Regions from separate parts of the Vibrio misgurnus genome, predicted to be linked through region 2. Evidence: predicted binding sites of a transcription regulator. Region 2 holds the regulator's gene; each other region holds the start of a gene.

Region 1 (4,419 bases), 880 kb from region 2:
AGCGTGGCGGGGGTGATTGGTATGCATCAGTTGCGAACCCGGATGTCTGGCCCGATCCGATTTATTCAATTGCATTTGGAATTGGATGACAATATTTCGTTACTCGAAGCTCATCATATTTCCGATCAGGTTGAGGATAAATTGCGTGCCGAATTTAGTGGAGCCGATGTATTGATTCACCAAGATCCGCATTCGGTGGTGATTGAAGCGGAACTTCGGCAAAAAATGGCCCAATAGCACGACAAACGGTTTAGGTTTGACTATCTTTTGCTCAGATTGGCAACCAACGTCAATCCTGACATGAATCAACACGTGAGCGCACAAAACTGTAATACTCTTACATTCGTAGATTACTTACACAATTTAGTGCAAATAACAGTAGTAATCCTAATCGGGAAAGGTAACATTACCGACAGTTTTTTTGGATTTTTCGGTTTGGTTGCCAGCAGCCAAACAGAGTAGAAATTGATATTCGATTTGCAAAGTTCGAGGGTGAGCATGATTAAAAAAATCGGTGTGTTGACCAGTGGTGGCGATGCCCCTGGCATGAACGCAGCTATTCGTGGCGTAGTCCGTACCGCATTGGGCGCAGGTCTAGAAGTGTATGGCATTTACGACGGTTATCTGGGTTTGTACGAAGATCGTATTAAGCCATTAGACCGCTCAAGTGTGTCTGATGTGATCAACCGTGGTGGTACTTTCTTGGGTTCGGCGCGTTTCCCACAATTTCGTGAAGTTGAAGTGCGTGAAAAAGCGATAGAAAACCTGAAAAAACACGGCATTGAAGCGTTAGTGGTGATCGGTGGTGACGGCTCTTACATGGGTGCGAAGAAACTGACTGAAATGGGTTTCCCATGTATTGGTCTGCCAGGCACGATCGATAACGACATCGCAGGTACTGATTACACCATCGGTTATCTGACTGCGCTCGATACTGTAATTGAAGCGATTGACCGTCTGCGTGATACTTCTTCTTCACATCAGCGTATTTCTATTGTTGAAATCATGGGTCGTCACTGTGGTGATCTGACACTGACTTCAGCAATCGCGGGTGGCTGTGAATACATCATCACTCCAGAGACCGGCTTGAACATGGAACAGTTGATCAGCAATATCCAAGATGGTATCGCTAAAGGTAAAAAGCATGCGATCATCGCCCTGACTGAGCTGATGATGGATGCGGGCAAGCTGGCAAAAGAAATTGAAGCGGCGACCGGTCGTGAAACCCGTGCTACCGTACTGGGTCATATCCAACGTGGTGGTAAACCAACCGCGTTTGACCGTGTATTGGCATCGCGCATGGGTAACTATGCAGTGCATCTATTGATGGAAGGCCACGGCGGCCGCTGTGTTGGTATCCAAAAAGAGCAACTGGTACATCACGATATCATCGATGCGATTGAAAACATGAAGCGTCCAGTACGCAGCGATCTATTCAAAGTCGCTGAAGAGTTGTTCTAAGCTGCACTGGCTGAGTAACAAACTCCATGGATAGATAAAAAAGACCGCTGAGCGGTCTTTTTTTATGTGCGTTTATTACACCTGTTTGGCGTTATAAAATGATGTCGCGCACTTGTGGGTCTTTACGCTCCAGATAATGGGTTGAGCGAATGCGACGAATGGTGCGGCAGCGACCACGGATCAACAGGGTTTCGGTGGTGGCAATGTTGCCTTGGCGGCTGATGCCATCCAGCAGATCGCCTTTGGTGATCCCAGTTGCAGCGAAAATGACGTTATCGCTGCGTGCCATATCTTCCATTTTTAGCACTTTACCTGCTTGTACGCCCATTTGTTGGCAGCGTTCAAGCTCTTGTGCCCCCCAAATCCGGTTATCTTCTGTATCACCTTTAACTTGGTGACGTGGCAGTAAGCGGCCTTGCATGTCGCCATCCAGTGCGCGGATCACCGCCGCTGACACCACCCCTTCCGGAGCGCCACCAATGCAGTACATCATGTCTACTTCACTGTCTGGCATACAGGTAAGGATCGACGCCGCGACATCGCCATCTGGCACGGCAAATACACGTACGCCCATCTGCTGCATTTCGGCGATCACATTATCATGGCGCGGTTTGGCTAAGGTAATCACCACCAATTCGTTCAGCGGTTTATTCAGCGCGTGAGCAACTTGGTGCAGGTTATCTTGCAGGGGCAAATTAAGATCAATGCAGCCTTTTGCGCCCGGGCCAACCACCAATTTTTCCATGTACATATCAGGCGCTTTGAGGAAGCTACCTTTTTCGCCTGCGGCTAAGACAGCCAGTGCATTGGATTGCCCCATCGCGGTCATGCGGGTACCTTCAATCGGATCGACGGCGATATCCACCGCATCACCGCCAATTCCCACTTGCTCACCAATATAAAGCATCGGCGCTTCATCAATTTCGCCTTCACCAATCACGATTTCACCGCTGATCTCGGTTTGATTGAGCAAAATACGCATCACTTCTACCGCTGCACCATCGGCCGCGTTTTTATCACCACGTCCTAACCATTTATAGCCTGCTAGTGCGGCACCTTCGGTGACGCGGGAAAAAGCCATTGCCAAATCGCGTTTCATGCTTGCTCCAAACTCAAGAGAGAAAATCTGCGCCGGATTCTACCATAGTCTAAAGTAATCGTTTGCTTTTTGCGGTGGTCAGCCTTTGCCTTTGATCAAAAACCGACTAAAAAAGTCATCATAGGCTCAAGTCCGTGCAGCTAGCCGAGCGTGAGTACGCGATTAAGTTAAGCCAAGGTCAAATTGCGCGTTTTTTTTAACCAAATAGTAAAAAGATCCCACTTAGGAGGTGTTTCTAAGCACAGGGCTGAGTAGAATGATCTCAATCAGTGAAGTTGACTTCACCTTAACCGGATCAACAAAGGTAAAACACCATGTCTTTTGAAGTATTAGAAAAACTCGAAGCAAAAATTCAAACTGCAGTCGACACGATTGCGCTGCTGCAAATGGAAGTTGAAGAGCTGAAAGATGCCAAGCAACAACTCCAAACGGAAGCTCAGCAACTGCGTGATATTCGTGATGAGTTAGAGCAGCGTGCTCAGCAAGTTGAGCAAGAGCATACGGCGTGGCAAGAGCGCATCCGTAGCCTGCTTGGCAAAATGGAAGACGTAGAGTAACTCTGCCGTTATCGCATAAAATCGCATACGCCGACCACTGGGTCGGCGTATGCGATCTTGTCACGGAGCATCGGCTTAGTGACTGGGTATAGCTTTAATTACTGATTACCACTTTAATTACTGGGCACAGCTTGACGCTGGCGGTCTGACCCCTAAAGTGTGGCAGAGCGCGTAAGTCATTTCGGCGCGGTTTAAAGTGTAGAAATGGAAATCTTTCACCCCTTCACGCGATAGTACGCGTATCATATCAATCGCTTGACTCACACCAACCAACTGACGAGTGACTGGATCCTCTTCCAATCCGGCAAATTGTTTTACCATCCAGTTGGGTACTTTGACGTGGTTTTGTGCCGCAAAGCGTGCTGCTTGCTTAAAATTAGATACTGGTAGAATACCGGGGATAATTTCGACCTCAATACCCGCTGCAACGCTGCGATCCCGAAAACGCAAGTAGCTTTCCACATCAAAGAAAAATTGGGTGATGGCGCGGTTGGCTCCTGCATCTACTTTGCGTTTTAAATTGAGTAGATCCGCCTGCGCACTTTTTGCTTCAGGATGCACTTCAGGAAAAGCGGCCACTGAAATATCGAAATCGTGGCGCGATTTGAGCAGCGCCACCAGATCGGCGGCGTACATATCCGGCTGGCCACCATTGGCTGGAATATCACCGCGCAGAGCAACAATATTTTGAATACCGTTATGCCAATAATCATCCGCAATTTGGATCAGTTCATCGCGTGTCGCGTCAATGCAGGTGAGATGAGGAGCAGCAATTAAACCGGTTTGATCTTTGATGGCTTTGATGATCGAATGGGTACGATCCCGCTCGCCGGAATTCGCGCCATAAGTGACCGAGACAAATTTGGGCTGGAGAGTTTTTAGGCGCTGTACTGAATCCCACAGTGTTTGTTCCATTTGTGCTGAACTCGGGGGGAAAAACTCAAATGAGACATTGATATCGGACAGTTCGGCAACGTTCCGGTTTAAGGCATCGATATGGCTGGCGTGTGTGTATCCCATCTTGTACTCCCTGTGACGAACCTGTCACTGCCTGAATTCAAATTTACGTTTAGACGTCCATATGGCTGTAGCTTGTCGTGAATGAGGCTGGATGTCAACGCTACCAGTATGAATATTATTCATGTTGTAGCTGAATGGGATTCAAGTTGGTGGTTAAGTGGTCGAGGTTTGGTTGGGCGATGTGGAATGCGAGCGGCGCTTCATCATCAGCAGCGAGTGGCCAAACCTAGTGCTAAAAGTTAAAGCTCGCCAAAGCGACGAGCTTTAGATGTGGCTACAGCA
Region 2 (4,419 bases):
ATGCGCTTAAGTGAAGGTATTCGTATTTACCGCATGTACCCAGGTTCCAAATTAATTCTCTCCGGCTATGCCGGCGGCAGTGAAGTCAGCCACGCGCGGATGATGGCGCGAGTCGCCCTCGCGCTTGGCGTACCCAAATCCGATATTATTTTGCTGGAAACCGCCAAAGATACCTGGGAAGAAGCGCGCCAAGCAGCGGCATTTGTGCAGCAAAAGCGTATGGTATTAGTAACATCGGCCAGCCACATGAAACGCGCCATGCGCGAATTTCAATCAGCAGGTCTAACCCCGATTGCGGCACCGACCAATTACTTAGGTCATCTGAATATTATTCAGCCTTGGGACAAGTACATTCCAAAATCACGCTATCTTGAACAAACTGAGCTATTTTGGTACGAAAGCTTAGGGCTACTGTGGCAAACGCTACGCGATAGCGTGGTGGGTGATGCCAGTCCTGCACCTGAAACGAAACCGGTCAATGTCACGCTGGCCGATTAACCACCGGTTATGCCTTAGTCTGTTCGACTCGCAACAGCGATAGTGCACATTCGCTATCCTGTTGCGATTGCGGATTGATTTAAGGTACAAGGTCAATAAGCTATCACTGCTAGACCTATCAATTCAGAAATAAGTTACCGTTTGATGAATGAATTTGATTGCAGTTGCTGGCGGCGCAGTCTAAAATTCACCCGCAAATGATAAAACCAATATGATTGTAAACCGCTGTTTTTCGGCGGTTTTTGTATTTTATTACTTTAGGCATCATGATTGTTACGCCCAAGATACGTTATGTGTGGTGACTCGCACTCCAAGTATCATAGCTTGCTCAATCTCGCCTTACCTGCTGATTTAATTCACCAATAACATTCGCTGACATCAGCAGTCATCGATAGGAACACTCTATGGCTACGATAAAAGATGTGGCGCGCCTTGCTGGTGTGTCAACCACCACCGTTTCCCACGTGATCAACAAAACTCGCTTTGTGGCAGAAACCACCCAAGAAAAAGTGATGGAAGCGGTGCAACAACTTAACTACGCACCAAGTGCTGTGGCACGCAGTTTAAAGTGTAATACCACACGCACGATCGGCATGTTAGTGACTCAATCGACCAATCTCTTCTTCTCTGAAGTGATCGATGGGGTGGAAAGCTACTGTTACCGCCAAGGTTATACCTTGATCCTATGTAACACTGGCGGCATTTATGAAAAACAGCGAGATTACATTCGGATGCTCGCCGAAAAGCGGGTCGATGGTATTTTGGTGATGTGCTCTGATCTCACCCAAGAACTACAAGCCATGCTGGATGTGCATAAAGACATTCCGAAAGTGATCATGGACTGGGGGCCTGAAACTTCCAATGCGGATAAGATCATTGATAACTCAGAAGAAGGTGGCTATCTGGCGACCAAGTATCTGATTGAGCACGGACACCGCGACATTGCTTGCTTAAGTGGTCATTTCATCAAGGCGGCCTGCCAAGAGCGTATTCAAGGTTTTCGCCGCGCAATGGCAGAGGCCAATTTACCCATCAATCAAGATTGGATTTTAGAAGGCAACTTTGAGTGTGATACTGCGGTGCTAGCGGCCGATAAGATCATCGCGATGGATAAACGCCCCAGTGCTGTATTTTGCTTTAATGACACGATGGCGTTAGGTCTCATCAGTCGCTTACAGCAAAAAGGGATCCGCGTGCCAGAAGATATGTCGGTGATTGGCTACGACAATATTGAATTGGCCGAGTATTTCTCGCCGCCATTAACCACGGTGCACCAACCGAAACGCCGCGTAGGTAAAAATGCGTTCGAAATCTTACTGGAACGGATTAAAGATAAAGAGCATGAACGGCGAATTTTTGAAATGCATCCTGAAATTGTCGAACGGGATACCGTAAAAGACTTGACAAAATCCTAACTTACTTGAAAATTCACACCATCTATATTTGAAAGCTTGTCACATAAATCTGACAAACCTCATATAGAAAGAGTAGGATTAGTTCTGCGTATTCTCATAATTGAAACATTAAACTGTGAGAATGCGCTAAGAATGACTGATTTTTATCAGGAAGAATGTCACGCACAGGGCAAACCATTTGAAAGAGTGGGACGCAAAGCCTCCGGCCTAAACCAACAACTTGGTAGGTAGCGGGGTTGCCGATGGCAAAAATGCATACAGGCTGTTGACTGATTATTGACACCTTGGCTGCATGTTTTTGCTAATTTTCTCGGGCCTGATTTGGTGGCGTAGGTAACAATACTCCGAGACTAACAGCATGGATAAACCAGTATTAAAAGATTCAATGCGGCTCTTTGAGCAGCTAGGACGTGTGAAATCTCGTTCAATGTTTGGTGGCTTTGGTATTTTTGTCGACGATACAATGTTTGCACTTGTGGTCAACGATACGCTGCACATCCGTGCCGATGAAGCCTCGATTGAAAAATTCAAACAACAAGGTTATGCCCCATACGTTTACAAAAAACGTGGCTTCCCTGTCGTGACCAAGTATTACGCTCTGCCTGACAATTGCTGGAGTGATCCAGCCTCAATTCTAACTGAAGCTCATACCGCGCTTGATGTGGCTAAAGCAGAGCGTGAAACGCAAGCCCAAACCAAACCTGACCGTTTAAAAGATCTGCCTAACCTGCGTTTAGCGACCGAAAGAATGCTCAAGAAAGCCGGCATTGAAACGGTCGCCTCTCTCCAATCCAACGGCTCTGTCGCTGCCTATAAAGCCATTCAGCGTACTCATACTGCCGAGGTGAGCTTAGAGTTGCTGTGGGCCTTAGAAGGCGCAATTGAAGGTAAACACTGGTCGGTGATCCCACAGCAGCGCCGTGATGAGCTGTTAAGCCATCTCTAGATTAGTGTGATGATAACACTCACCGCGTCAAGCACAGAGTTCGCGACATAAATACCCAACCCGCGCCAATCATGGCGCGGGTTTTTTATTGCTCAATCACTCATCGGTATACCGGCCGCCGTTATCGTGATCAGCTAGGGCTAAATGCCGCGCTTAACGGATCTGACGCTGAATAAACTCGATTGAATGCTGATTGAACAGCTCCGGCTGCTCAACATTACACACATGCCCACAATTGGGGATCTCGTACAGCTCACTTTGTGTGTGCAGCGCCACCATCTCTTTAACCGGATGAATGAACATGTAATCTTTCTCACCCATCAGATATAAGGTGGGGATTGGCAATTCACGGTCACGGAAATAACGCATCAAAGGATTAACTTCAGCGGTTAAAGTGAACCAACGTTTAAACTCTTTTTGACACAGTTTTTGCGCTTCACGAATAAATAGATGACGTGACTCTTTTTGGCTACGCTGTGGCATCACAACGTAAGCAAACAGTCGATATAACCACATGTAAGGGATGATATGTTTGCTCCAATGCCCAAGCTTAACCAGCACTTGTGAACGAGTATTGAGCCGCGTGACTGCCCCACCCAGCACCATCGAGTTAACACGATGAGTGGCAAGCTCAGCCAGATTACGCACTATGATGGTACCGAGCGACATACCAACAAAATGCGCCGACTGAATTTTCAGGTGATCAAGCACGCGCAATACATCCAGTGTCACACTTTTGAAAGTGTAACGATTGGCAATCCAGCCTTTCAGTAAGGGATTCGATTTCCCGTGCCCACGCAAGTCAATCAACAATAAATTGAAATGCTGACGATAAGCTTTGATTTGCTTAAACCAGATCGCAGAGCTGCCCCCTGCGCCATGCACAAAAACCACCCACTCATGGCTGGTAGGATGGTGATACGTTTTATGAAATAGCACTTTTTCGGCAATCGTCGTCATTGGCACCTCTTTATAATGCAGGCCAAGACTAGCATAATCTGCGAGCTGGGCATCAGGCGAGTTGTAAGAAACTGTTGTCTCAGCATAAAAAACTAAAGCATTAAAAAATCAAGGCACTAAACAGTGCCTTGGAAGGTAGTACCTTGCGAGTTTTCCAATTTCAGTTAACCAAATCGCGCTAACTGATACATCTTGATATAGTCTTGAGCTGATACTTGCCAACTGAAGTTTTGCAGCATCGCACGTTGTTGCACTTTGCTCATCTCTGCTGGTTGCTGCAAATAAAACAGCAATGCCCGCTGCATAGTAATTAGCAAAGCTTCCGCTGTCGGCTCTTGATAACTAAAACCAGTCGCCTGCTCTGGGAATTTATCGTAATCGTTGACCGTATCTTTTAACCCACCGACTTCTCGTACAATCGGCAGCGTGCCATAAGCCATACTGTAGATCTGATTCAGTCCACAAGCCTCAAACTCTGAAGGCATTAAGAAAAAATCAGAGCCAGCTTCAACCCAGTGCGCTAAACGTTCACTATAAGTTTCAACAAAAGCCAATTGATCTCGATGTTGATGCGCCAACTTACTCAGCCGAGCGGCAACC
Region 3 (4,419 bases), 470 kb from region 2:
GATAAAATGGATTTTTTAAGTGTTTTAATCTGTTTAAAATTGAAATGCAGGATATGTAACTTATGCTTTCGGTGGGTGGTTATATAAAAGTTCTTTTATGGGCTGATCGCTGATCAAAACCTTTTGAGCACAAGATCAGCTTAGGATCTTGTTTAAAAGAGTATCAGTTATTGGTTAAATGCTGTGCGTTCAACGGCGCAAGCGTGATAAAGATCATCGCGGATGATCTTTGCTTGATAGATTATGTGATGTAATGCAAAAAGATCAGGAGTCGTCATATGGACAACCTATGTCCGGTGTGCAGCCAGCAATTGGAATGGGTAGGGCAGTATCATTGTACTGCCTGTACTCAGGATTATCGTAAGGTGGGATTTTGTCCACAATGCGCGGGTGAATTACAAAAACTACAAGCTTGTGGTGCGGCCAATTATTTCTGTAATCAGTGTAATGAGCTGAAATCGAAGTCGAAAATTCGCTTTATCTTCCAACCGGTTAATCAGAACTCACCACAGATCTGATTTCACCATCTCGCAGTTGGGTGACCAAGTAGTCACCCGCTTTTACTTGTGCGCATTCGCGTACTAATTCACCGCTGAGTTGACGAGTCACCGAATAACCACGGGCTAAGGTGGCCAGTGGGCTTACCGCGTCCAATTTCTCACTGAGTAAAGCTAATTGGTGGCGCGCTTGGATCCTATGCTGCTGAGTGGACTGAGTAATACGCTGCTGCTGTTGGAGGAGATCAAAACGCTGCTGGTGGATCAGTTGCAGTGGTGAATGCAATTGGATCTTGTGGCGTAAATGATCACAGCGCTGCTGCTGACTATGCAAGTGGCGCTGGATTTTTTGGGTCAGCCGCAGGCTTAATTCATCTAATTGCTGCTGTTGGCGCTCTAGGCGCGCTTGAGGATGCTGTTTATCCAGTTGGTAATGTAAGCGAGTAAACTGAGTATGTTGCTGAGCCAAATAGTGACGCATTGCACTTGCTAATTTGGCAGGCCATTGCACCAGTAACTGCTGTTTATGGCGTTGATCTCGGCTGACCAGTTCTGCTGCCGCAGAAGGGGTTGGAGCACGCATGTCGGCGACAAAATCGGCAATCGTGACATCTACTTCATGCCCGACCGCACTGATGATTGGAATCTGACTGGCTGCGATAGTCCGCGCGACGATTTCATGATTGAAACACCATAAATCTTCCAATGAGCCCCCACCACGGCCCACAATCAACACATCACACTCGGCGCGTGAGTTGGCGCGACCAATCGCTTGAGCAATCTGTAGCGCGGCTTCTTCACCTTGCACTAAGGTTGGATAAATGACGACCGGCAACTGAGGATCACGCCGTTTGAGCACTTGCAAAATATCGTGCAGTGCCGCGCCCGTGCGTGAGGTGATGATCCCGACACAGCGTGGATGTTCTGGTAATGCTTGTTTACGGCTTTGAGCAAACAACCCTTCTGCGGCCAGCTGCATCTTCAGTTGTTCAAACTGCTGCTGTAAACGGCCGTCGCCTTCTGGCTGCATGCTTTCAAGGATGATTTGGTAATCGCCACGCGGTTCATACAAAGAGAGTCGCGCTTTGACTAACACTTGCTGGCCATTTTGTGGCTTGAAATTGACCAGACGGTTATTGCCCTTAAACATCGCACATTTGACTTGCGCTTGGCTGTCTTTGAGGGTGAGGTACCAGTGGCCTGAAACAGGGGCAGAGAAGTTAGATATTTCCCCGATCAGCCAGACGATGCCCATTTCATTTTCTAGTAACAAACGGACTTCAGCATTTAAACGGGAAACGGTGTAGATACTTGGATTGCGAGCAGGAGAGGACAAGGCTGATCTCCCAGACGTGGGTATGGAAATTAGCCGCAAGATAATACATAACAAGGGGTAAAATGCAAATAAAAAATGAATAAATGTGTAGTCAACCGATTGCCTCGGGCGTATAATCCGTCCGCAATATCAAATATAAATCCCTTTATTACGCGAAACGATAAAGTGGGTTTTCGTTCTTAACACTCCTGTTGTGAGATATTGCACATGCTACGAATCGCAAAAGAAGCTCTAACCTTTGACGACGTTTTACTCGTTCCTGCTCATTCTACCGTTCTTCCTAATACTGCTGATCTTCGCACTCGGCTGACCAAAAATATTGCGCTAAACATTCCTATGGTGTCTGCGTCGATGGATACTGTCACGGAAGCACGTCTTGCGATCGCTCTGGCTCAAGAAGGTGGCATTGGCTTTATTCACAAGAATATGTCGATTGAACAGCAAGCGGCTCAAGTTCACCAAGTAAAAATCTTTGAAGCGGGGGTGGTGACACATCCGGTCACAGTGCGCCCAGAGCAAACCATTGCCGATGTGATGGAACTGACTCATCGCCATGGTTTTGCTGGTTTCCCTGTCGTGACCGAACACAATGAACTGGTGGGGATCATTACTGGGCGTGATGTCCGTTTTGTGACTGACCTAACCAAACCGGTTGCTGCTGTTATGACGCCAAAAGAGCGTCTGGCGACCGTTAAAGAGGGTGCGACCGGTGCTGAAGTGCAAGAACAGATGCACAAAGCGCGGGTTGAGAAAATTCTGGTGGTCAATGATGAGTTTTTACTCAAAGGCATGATCACGGCGAAAGACTTCCATAAAGCGGAAAGCAAACCTAACGCATGTAAAGATGAGCAAGGCCGTCTGCGTGTGGGGGCGGCAGTTGGTGCGGCTCCGGGTAATGAAGAGCGAGTTAAAGCGTTGGTTGAAGCGGGCGTTGACGTACTGCTGATCGACTCTTCACACGGTCACTCTGAAGGCGTTTTACAGCGTATCCGCGAAACTCGCGCCGCTTATCCACACCTTGAAATCATCGGTGGTAACGTAGCTACGGCTGAAGGTGCTCGTGCATTGATCGAAGCCGGCGTGAGTGCTGTAAAAGTGGGGATTGGTCCTGGCTCTATCTGTACTACGCGTATCGTGACCGGTGTGGGTGTACCGCAAGTGACCGCGATTGCTGATGCAGCAGGCGTGGCACAAGAGTTTGGTATCCCTGTGATTGCCGATGGTGGTATTCGCTTTTCGGGCGATATTTCCAAAGCGATTGCGGCGGGGGCTTCTTGTGTGATGGTAGGTTCAATGTTTGCTGGTACTGAAGAAGCGCCGGGCGAAGTGATCCTGTTCCAAGGCCGCTCTTATAAAGCTTACCGTGGCATGGGCTCACTGGGTGCGATGTCAAAAGGTTCCTCAGATCGTTACTTCCAAACCGATAATGCAGCAGACAAGCTGGTTCCAGAAGGTATTGAAGGCCGTATCGCTTACAAAGGTCTACTCAAAGAGATCATCCATCAACAAATGGGTGGCTTACGCTCTTGTATGGGCCTAACTGGCTCGGCGACGGTAGAAGATCTGCGTACTAAAGCACAATTTGTGCGTATCTCTGGCGCGGGTATGAAAGAGTCTCACGTGCACGATGTACAGATCACCAAAGAAGCACCAAACTACCGTATGGGCTAAGCGTAAACGTTTGCTTTAATGCTTGATGAGTCAATGTGAGGCGAGTAGACTCGCCTCCGTTCATCACTCGATATGATGACTCACCTGCTTTTAACTGTTACCTGTATTTAATTCTCGGCTGATAAGACTGCTAAATAATGACTAAGAATATTCATGACCAACGAATTCTGATCCTCGATTTTGGATCGCAATATACTCAACTGGTAGCCCGTCGCGTGCGCGAAATTGGTGTGTACTGTGAGCTGTGGAGCTGGGATGTCGAAGAGGCGGATATTCGCGAATTCAATCCAGATGGCATTATTCTTTCTGGTGGCCCAGAAAGCGTGACCGAAGCCAATTCGCCACGCGCCCCACAATATGTGTTCGACAGTGGCGTGCCAGTGTTTGGTGTTTGCTACGGCATGCAGACCATGGCTGAGCAGCTCGGTGGCCGCGTGGCAACGTCTGATGAGCGTGAGTTTGGTTATGCTCAAGTGAAAATTGCTGGCGAATCCGCGCTGTTTAAAGGTCTTGATCTGACACAAGACGTTTGGATGAGCCACGGTGACAAAGTGGTCGAAATTCCGGCCGATTTCGTCAAGATTGGCGAAACCGATACTTGCCCATACGCTGCGATGGCCAATGAAGAGAAAAAATACTACGGCGTGCAGTTCCACCCTGAAGTGACCCATACCAAACAGGGTTTACAGATGCTGGAAAACTTTGTGCTGGGCGTATGTGGTTGTGAGCGTCTGTGGACTTCGGAATCGATCATTGAAGATGCTGTGGCACGGATTAAACAGCAAGTCGGTAACGATGAAGTGATCCTTGGCCTGTCTGGTGGTGTTGACTCTTCGGTCGTGGCGATGTTGGTACACCGTGCGATTGGTGACCGTCTAACTTGCGTATTTGTTGACAACGGTTTGCTGCGCTTAA
Region 4 (4,419 bases), 1.1 Mb from region 2:
ATCGGCGGTCACATTGATGTGACCCATCTTGCGTCCAGCACGCTTCTCTTTGCCGTACCAATGTACATGACAACCTTCGAGAGCCAACACGGCGCTTGCCAATTGGTCTTCGCCGAGAATGTTGATCATCGTGGTTTCACGGACCAATTTGGTACTGCCTAGTGGCAAACCACACACCGCGCGTAAGTGATTTTCAAACTGACAGGTTTCTGCGCCCTGTTGGGTCCAGTGGCCCGAGTTATGTACCCGCGGCGCAATTTCGTTAACTAACAGTTGCCCCTGCACGTCGAAAAACTCCAGCGCTAATACACCAACATAGTTGAGTTGCTCGGCGACAGCTTGAAACATGGCGTGCGCTTGTGCTTGTAGCTCTGGTGCGTCAATCGCAGTCGATAGGCTGAGCACGCCTTGAGTGTGCACATTTTCTGCCAAGGGATACACCACGATATCGCCGGCTAAGTTACGCGCACCAACTAGTGAAACTTCACGATCAAAGGCGACAAACTGTTCGGCAACAATCGCTTGCTGTGGGTTGGCCGCTAAGTATTGTGCTAATTGTTGCCAAATCTCTTCGATCTGTGAATGGTGCTTTAAGCGCCATTGGCCTTTACCATCGTAGCCGCCAAGGGCACTTTTTAGCACCATAGGCAGCCCGATGTCAGTTACCGCTTGTGCGAAATCCGCTTGAGTGCGGATAATCGCATAGTCTGCGTTGGCTACTTGAGCGCGATCCAATAACGCTTTTTCTAGACGGCGATCGCCACCAATTTTGATGGCTTGCGCACTTGGGTAGAGTTTTCCGCTACTCGCACACAGATCAAGAATAGGATGTGGAATATGCTCAAACTCGGCGGTGATCACATCCACTTGCTCAATCGCGTGCTGCAACCCATGTCCCAGCACCTGTTGGGTTAATGGATGGACAATTTGTTCTGAGCCAACATCAAAAGCGATGGTGGTAATATTGAGCGGAGCTCCTGCCAAAGACATCATTCGCGCGAGCTGACCTGCGCCTAGCACTAACACACGCATCGGTTACTCCTCGCGAGGGTCTGGGTTATCCAACACCAATTGAGTTTGCTGAGCGCGGAACGCTTCAACTCGGCTCATCACTTCTGGTTGATGCACGCCGATAATTTGTGCCGCGAGTAATCCGGCATTGGCAGCACCGGCTTCGCCAATCGCTAGCGTGCCGACCGCAATACCTTTAGGCATTTGCACAATCGAGTATAACGAATCGAGTCCAGACAGTGCCCGTGACTGGACTGGTACGCCTAAAACCGGCAGGCAGGTAAATGCCGCGGCCATCCCTGGTAAGTGAGCTGCACCGCCAGCACCAGCGATGATGACTTGCAGGCCGCGCTGTTTGGCGCTGGAGGCATAATCAGCCAGTAGTTGAGGAGTACGGTGTGCCGAAACCACTTTGGTTTCATATGCCACACCTAAGTGGTCGAGCATCTCTGCTGCATGCTTCATGGTTGGCCAGTCTGACTTAGAACCCATGATAATACCGACGGTCATCTCAAACTCCTTCAGTGTTGTAAATTGAGCGACGAGCGCTGATTGCCGCGCATTATACGAGGATTTTTACCTCAAGCAAACGTTTGCTTTTTGTGGTTGTTCGGAAATACTGGTCAATTGCTCTGCGATTCGTACACTGAACAGAATAGAGCGATGAGGAGTTGAATAAGTGGATAATCTGCAACAAGCGGTCGATGCGCTACGCAGCGGTGGCGTGATCGCTTATCCGACAGAAGGTGTGTTTGGTTTAGGGTGTGATCCGGATAATCAAACGGCTATGCTACGTTTATTAGCGATTAAGCAGCGCCCTGTAGAAAAAGGGGTAATTTTAATTGCGGCTAACTATCAGCAACTGCAACCCTATATTGATGAAACCCAATTAAGTGCTGAGCAACTGGCGCAAGTCTTGGCATCTTGGCCCGCGCCTTTAACTTGGGTGATGCCAGCCAGTCGCTACACTCCAAGCTGGGTTCGTGGTCAGTTTGATACTGTGGCGGTGCGGGTTTCAGCTCATCCACTGGTGCAACAACTGTGTGTCGCGTTTGGTAAACCTTTAACTTCAACCAGCGCTAATCTGAGTGGTCAGCCAGCGTGTGTGACGCAACAGCAAGTCATCGCACAGCTTGGGGAACACATCAGTGTGGTGGTGGAAGGTAAAACCAGTGGCCGGAGTGGACCGAGTGAAATTCGTGATGCTCGCAGCCTACAAGTATTAAGACAGGGATAACCCTGCGCAGGAGAGAAAGTGAAGTCTACTATTGTTCAACCGGCGATTGATAAACAGGCGGTACAACATTTTTTACGGCAGTTGCAAGATAGTATTTGTCAGCAACTGGAGGCGGCGGATGGTCAAGCGCGGTTTATTGAAGATCAGTGGCAGCGGGAGGCGGGTGAAAAATTAGCGGGAGGCGGCCGCACGAGGGTGATGCGTGATGGTGCGGTTTTTGAACAAGGTGGCGTGAATTTTTCGCACGTCTTTGGTGAGCAAATGCCCGCTTCTGCCACTGCGCACCGGCCAGAGTTAGCTGGGCGTCGCTTTGAAGCGATGGGAGTCTCGTTGGTGATGCATCCGCATAATCCACATGTTCCCACCTCCCATGCTAATGTGCGTTTTTTTATTGCCGAAAAAGAGGGTGAAGCACCGATTTGGTGGTTTGGCGGCGGTTTTGATCTAACTCCTTGCTATCCAAGACTTGAGGATTGCCAAGCTTGGCATCAAACGGCGAAAAATCTCTGCGCGCCTTTTGGAGCGGATGTCTACTCTGAGCATAAAGCGTGGTGTGATCGTTATTTTTACCTGCCCCATCGTAATGAAACTCGTGGCATTGGCGGGTTATTTTTTGATGATCTCAATCAGTGGCCGTTTGAGCGTTGTTTTGAATATTTGCAAGCTGTGGGTGCTGGATATACCGAGGCGTATCTGCCTATCGTTGAACAGCGTAAAGCCACCCCGTTTGGTGAGCGCGAGCGTCAATTTCAGCTTTATCGTCGTGGTCGCTACGTTGAATTTAACTTGGTATTCGATCGCGGTACGTTATTTGGTTTACAAACGGGTGGGCGTACTGAGTCAATTTTGATGTCAATGCCACCTTTAGCGCGCTGGGAATATAGTTATCAACCCGAAGCCGGAACGCCTGAAGCTCTGCTTAGTGAGTTTTTAGTTGCGCGAGATTGGTGACGCGTTAGGTTTCCAATGATAGGGTCATGTCAGTGACCCATTGATGACGTAGGCAAGGATATGGCTTCTCAAATTGATCAGTATGTCGTGTTTGGTAATCCCATCCAGCACAGTAAATCGCCCTTTATTCATACTTTATTTGCTCGGCAAACCCAGCAGTCGATGACTTATACTGCTCAATGTGTCGCGCTGGATGGATTTAGTGAGGCTGCTCGCCACTTTTTTGCACAAGGCGGGCGAGGGTGTAATGTCACCGTGCCATTTAAGGAACAGGCGTATCATTTGGCTGGGCGGCTCACTGAGCGTGCTCGTTTGGCTGGTGCGGTCAATACGCTTAAAAAACTCGACGATGGTGAAATCTTGGGCGATAACACTGATGGTGCTGGCCTAGTGCAAGATTTGCTGGCTCGATCGGTATCACTGTGTGGTGCGCGCATTTTGCTGATTGGTGCTGGCGGCGCGGCGCGTGGTGTGCTTAAGCCTCTGCTTGATCAACAGCCCGCATCAATAACTATTACCAATCGAACCCTGGCTAAGGCGGAGCAACTGGCGGCGCTGTTTTCTTTATACGGCGAAGTGGATGCACAACCTTTTGCGAAGCTGGATCAGAGCTATGATGTGATCATCAACTCAACCTCGGCCAGTTTGAGCGGTGAACTTCCGGCGATTAGCCCCACGATCTTTTCTCCTCACTCAGTATGTTATGACATGATGTATGGTCAGAGCTTGACGGTATTTAACCAATGGGCGTTGCAACATGGTTGTACTCAGGTGATGGATGGTTTAGGCATGCTGGTGGGACAAGCGGCAGAAAGTTTTATGCTTTGGCGTGGCTTGCGTCCGGGAACACAACAAATTTTGCGTGAATTGCGTAAAAATCTAGCTGGTGGGATATGAATCAATCAATCTTATTCTCTGATTTACACCATTGGGATGAAGCGAAACAAGCGGTGGTCTTTTTTGCTCAGCAAAATGGGGCATTAATTGAGTGTCTTGCTGCTCGGCAAGTTTTACAAGCCTTAGCAGCAAGGGAGTTAACTGACCCACAAGAGATCGTCTGGGCATTTGAACAATGGCGCTTTGACCTAGAGGAGATCGCTGAACAGGCGATTGAAGAGGAAATGTTTAATCCTCTAGGCCAAATTGAGATCACTCGTGAGCCGATTTAACCTCACTAATATAGTCATTTTTGCTCTGCACATAATTGGCCGCTGATTGGA

The links. The regulator PurR, encoded in region 2, represses purine synthesis genes. The targets are predictions, from matches to a motif close to TNANGNAAACGTTTNCNTNA.
Region 1: the regulator PurR is predicted to act here: its motif matches at 2,611-2,630, upstream of glpX (class II fructose-bisphosphatase).
Region 3: the regulator PurR is predicted to act here: its motif matches at 1,921-1,940, upstream of guaB (IMP dehydrogenase).
Region 4: the regulator PurR is predicted to act here: its motif matches at 1,593-1,612, upstream of purE (5-(carboxyamino)imidazole ribonucleotide mutase).

What each region holds. Positions count from the first base shown of each region.
Region 1 is NZ_CP113241.1:2,288,360-2,292,778, reverse strand. It holds gene fieF (CDF family cation-efflux transporter FieF) at 1-237, shown strand, start outside; gene pfkA (6-phosphofructokinase) at 499-1,461, shown strand; gene glpX (class II fructose-bisphosphatase) at 1,553-2,560, opposite strand; gene zapB (cell division protein ZapB) at 2,875-3,117, shown strand; gene metF (methylenetetrahydrofolate reductase) at 3,235-4,137, opposite strand; gene OOK74_RS10510 (bifunctional aspartate kinase/homoserine dehydrogenase II) at 4,412-4,419, opposite strand, start outside.
Region 2 is NZ_CP113241.1:1,406,365-1,410,783, forward strand. It holds gene elyC (envelope biogenesis factor ElyC) at 1-498, shown strand, start outside; gene purR (HTH-type transcriptional repressor PurR) at 903-1,913, shown strand; cyclic di-GMP riboswitch class I at 2,072-2,157, shown strand; gene OOK74_RS06605 (TfoX/Sxy family DNA transformation protein) at 2,272-2,859, shown strand; gene OOK74_RS06610 (alpha/beta fold hydrolase) at 3,013-3,819, opposite strand; gene glgA (glycogen synthase GlgA) at 3,984-4,419, opposite strand, start outside.
Region 3 is NZ_CP113241.1:1,878,334-1,882,752, reverse strand. It holds gene OOK74_RS08635 (zinc ribbon domain-containing protein) at 279-518, shown strand; gene xseA (exodeoxyribonuclease VII large subunit) at 493-1,833, opposite strand; gene guaB (IMP dehydrogenase) at 2,041-3,504, shown strand; gene guaA (glutamine-hydrolyzing GMP synthase) at 3,642-4,419, shown strand, end outside.
Region 4 is NZ_CP113241.1:37,675-42,093, forward strand. It holds gene OOK74_RS00170 (5-(carboxyamino)imidazole ribonucleotide synthase) at 1-1,032, opposite strand, end outside; gene purE (5-(carboxyamino)imidazole ribonucleotide mutase) at 1,036-1,521, opposite strand; gene tsaC (L-threonylcarbamoyladenylate synthase type 1 TsaC) at 1,691-2,248, shown strand; gene hemF (oxygen-dependent coproporphyrinogen oxidase) at 2,279-3,199, shown strand; gene aroE (shikimate dehydrogenase) at 3,260-4,096, shown strand; gene OOK74_RS00195 (DUF1488 family protein) at 4,093-4,368, shown strand; gene OOK74_RS00200 (gamma carbonic anhydrase family protein) at 4,349-4,419, opposite strand, start outside.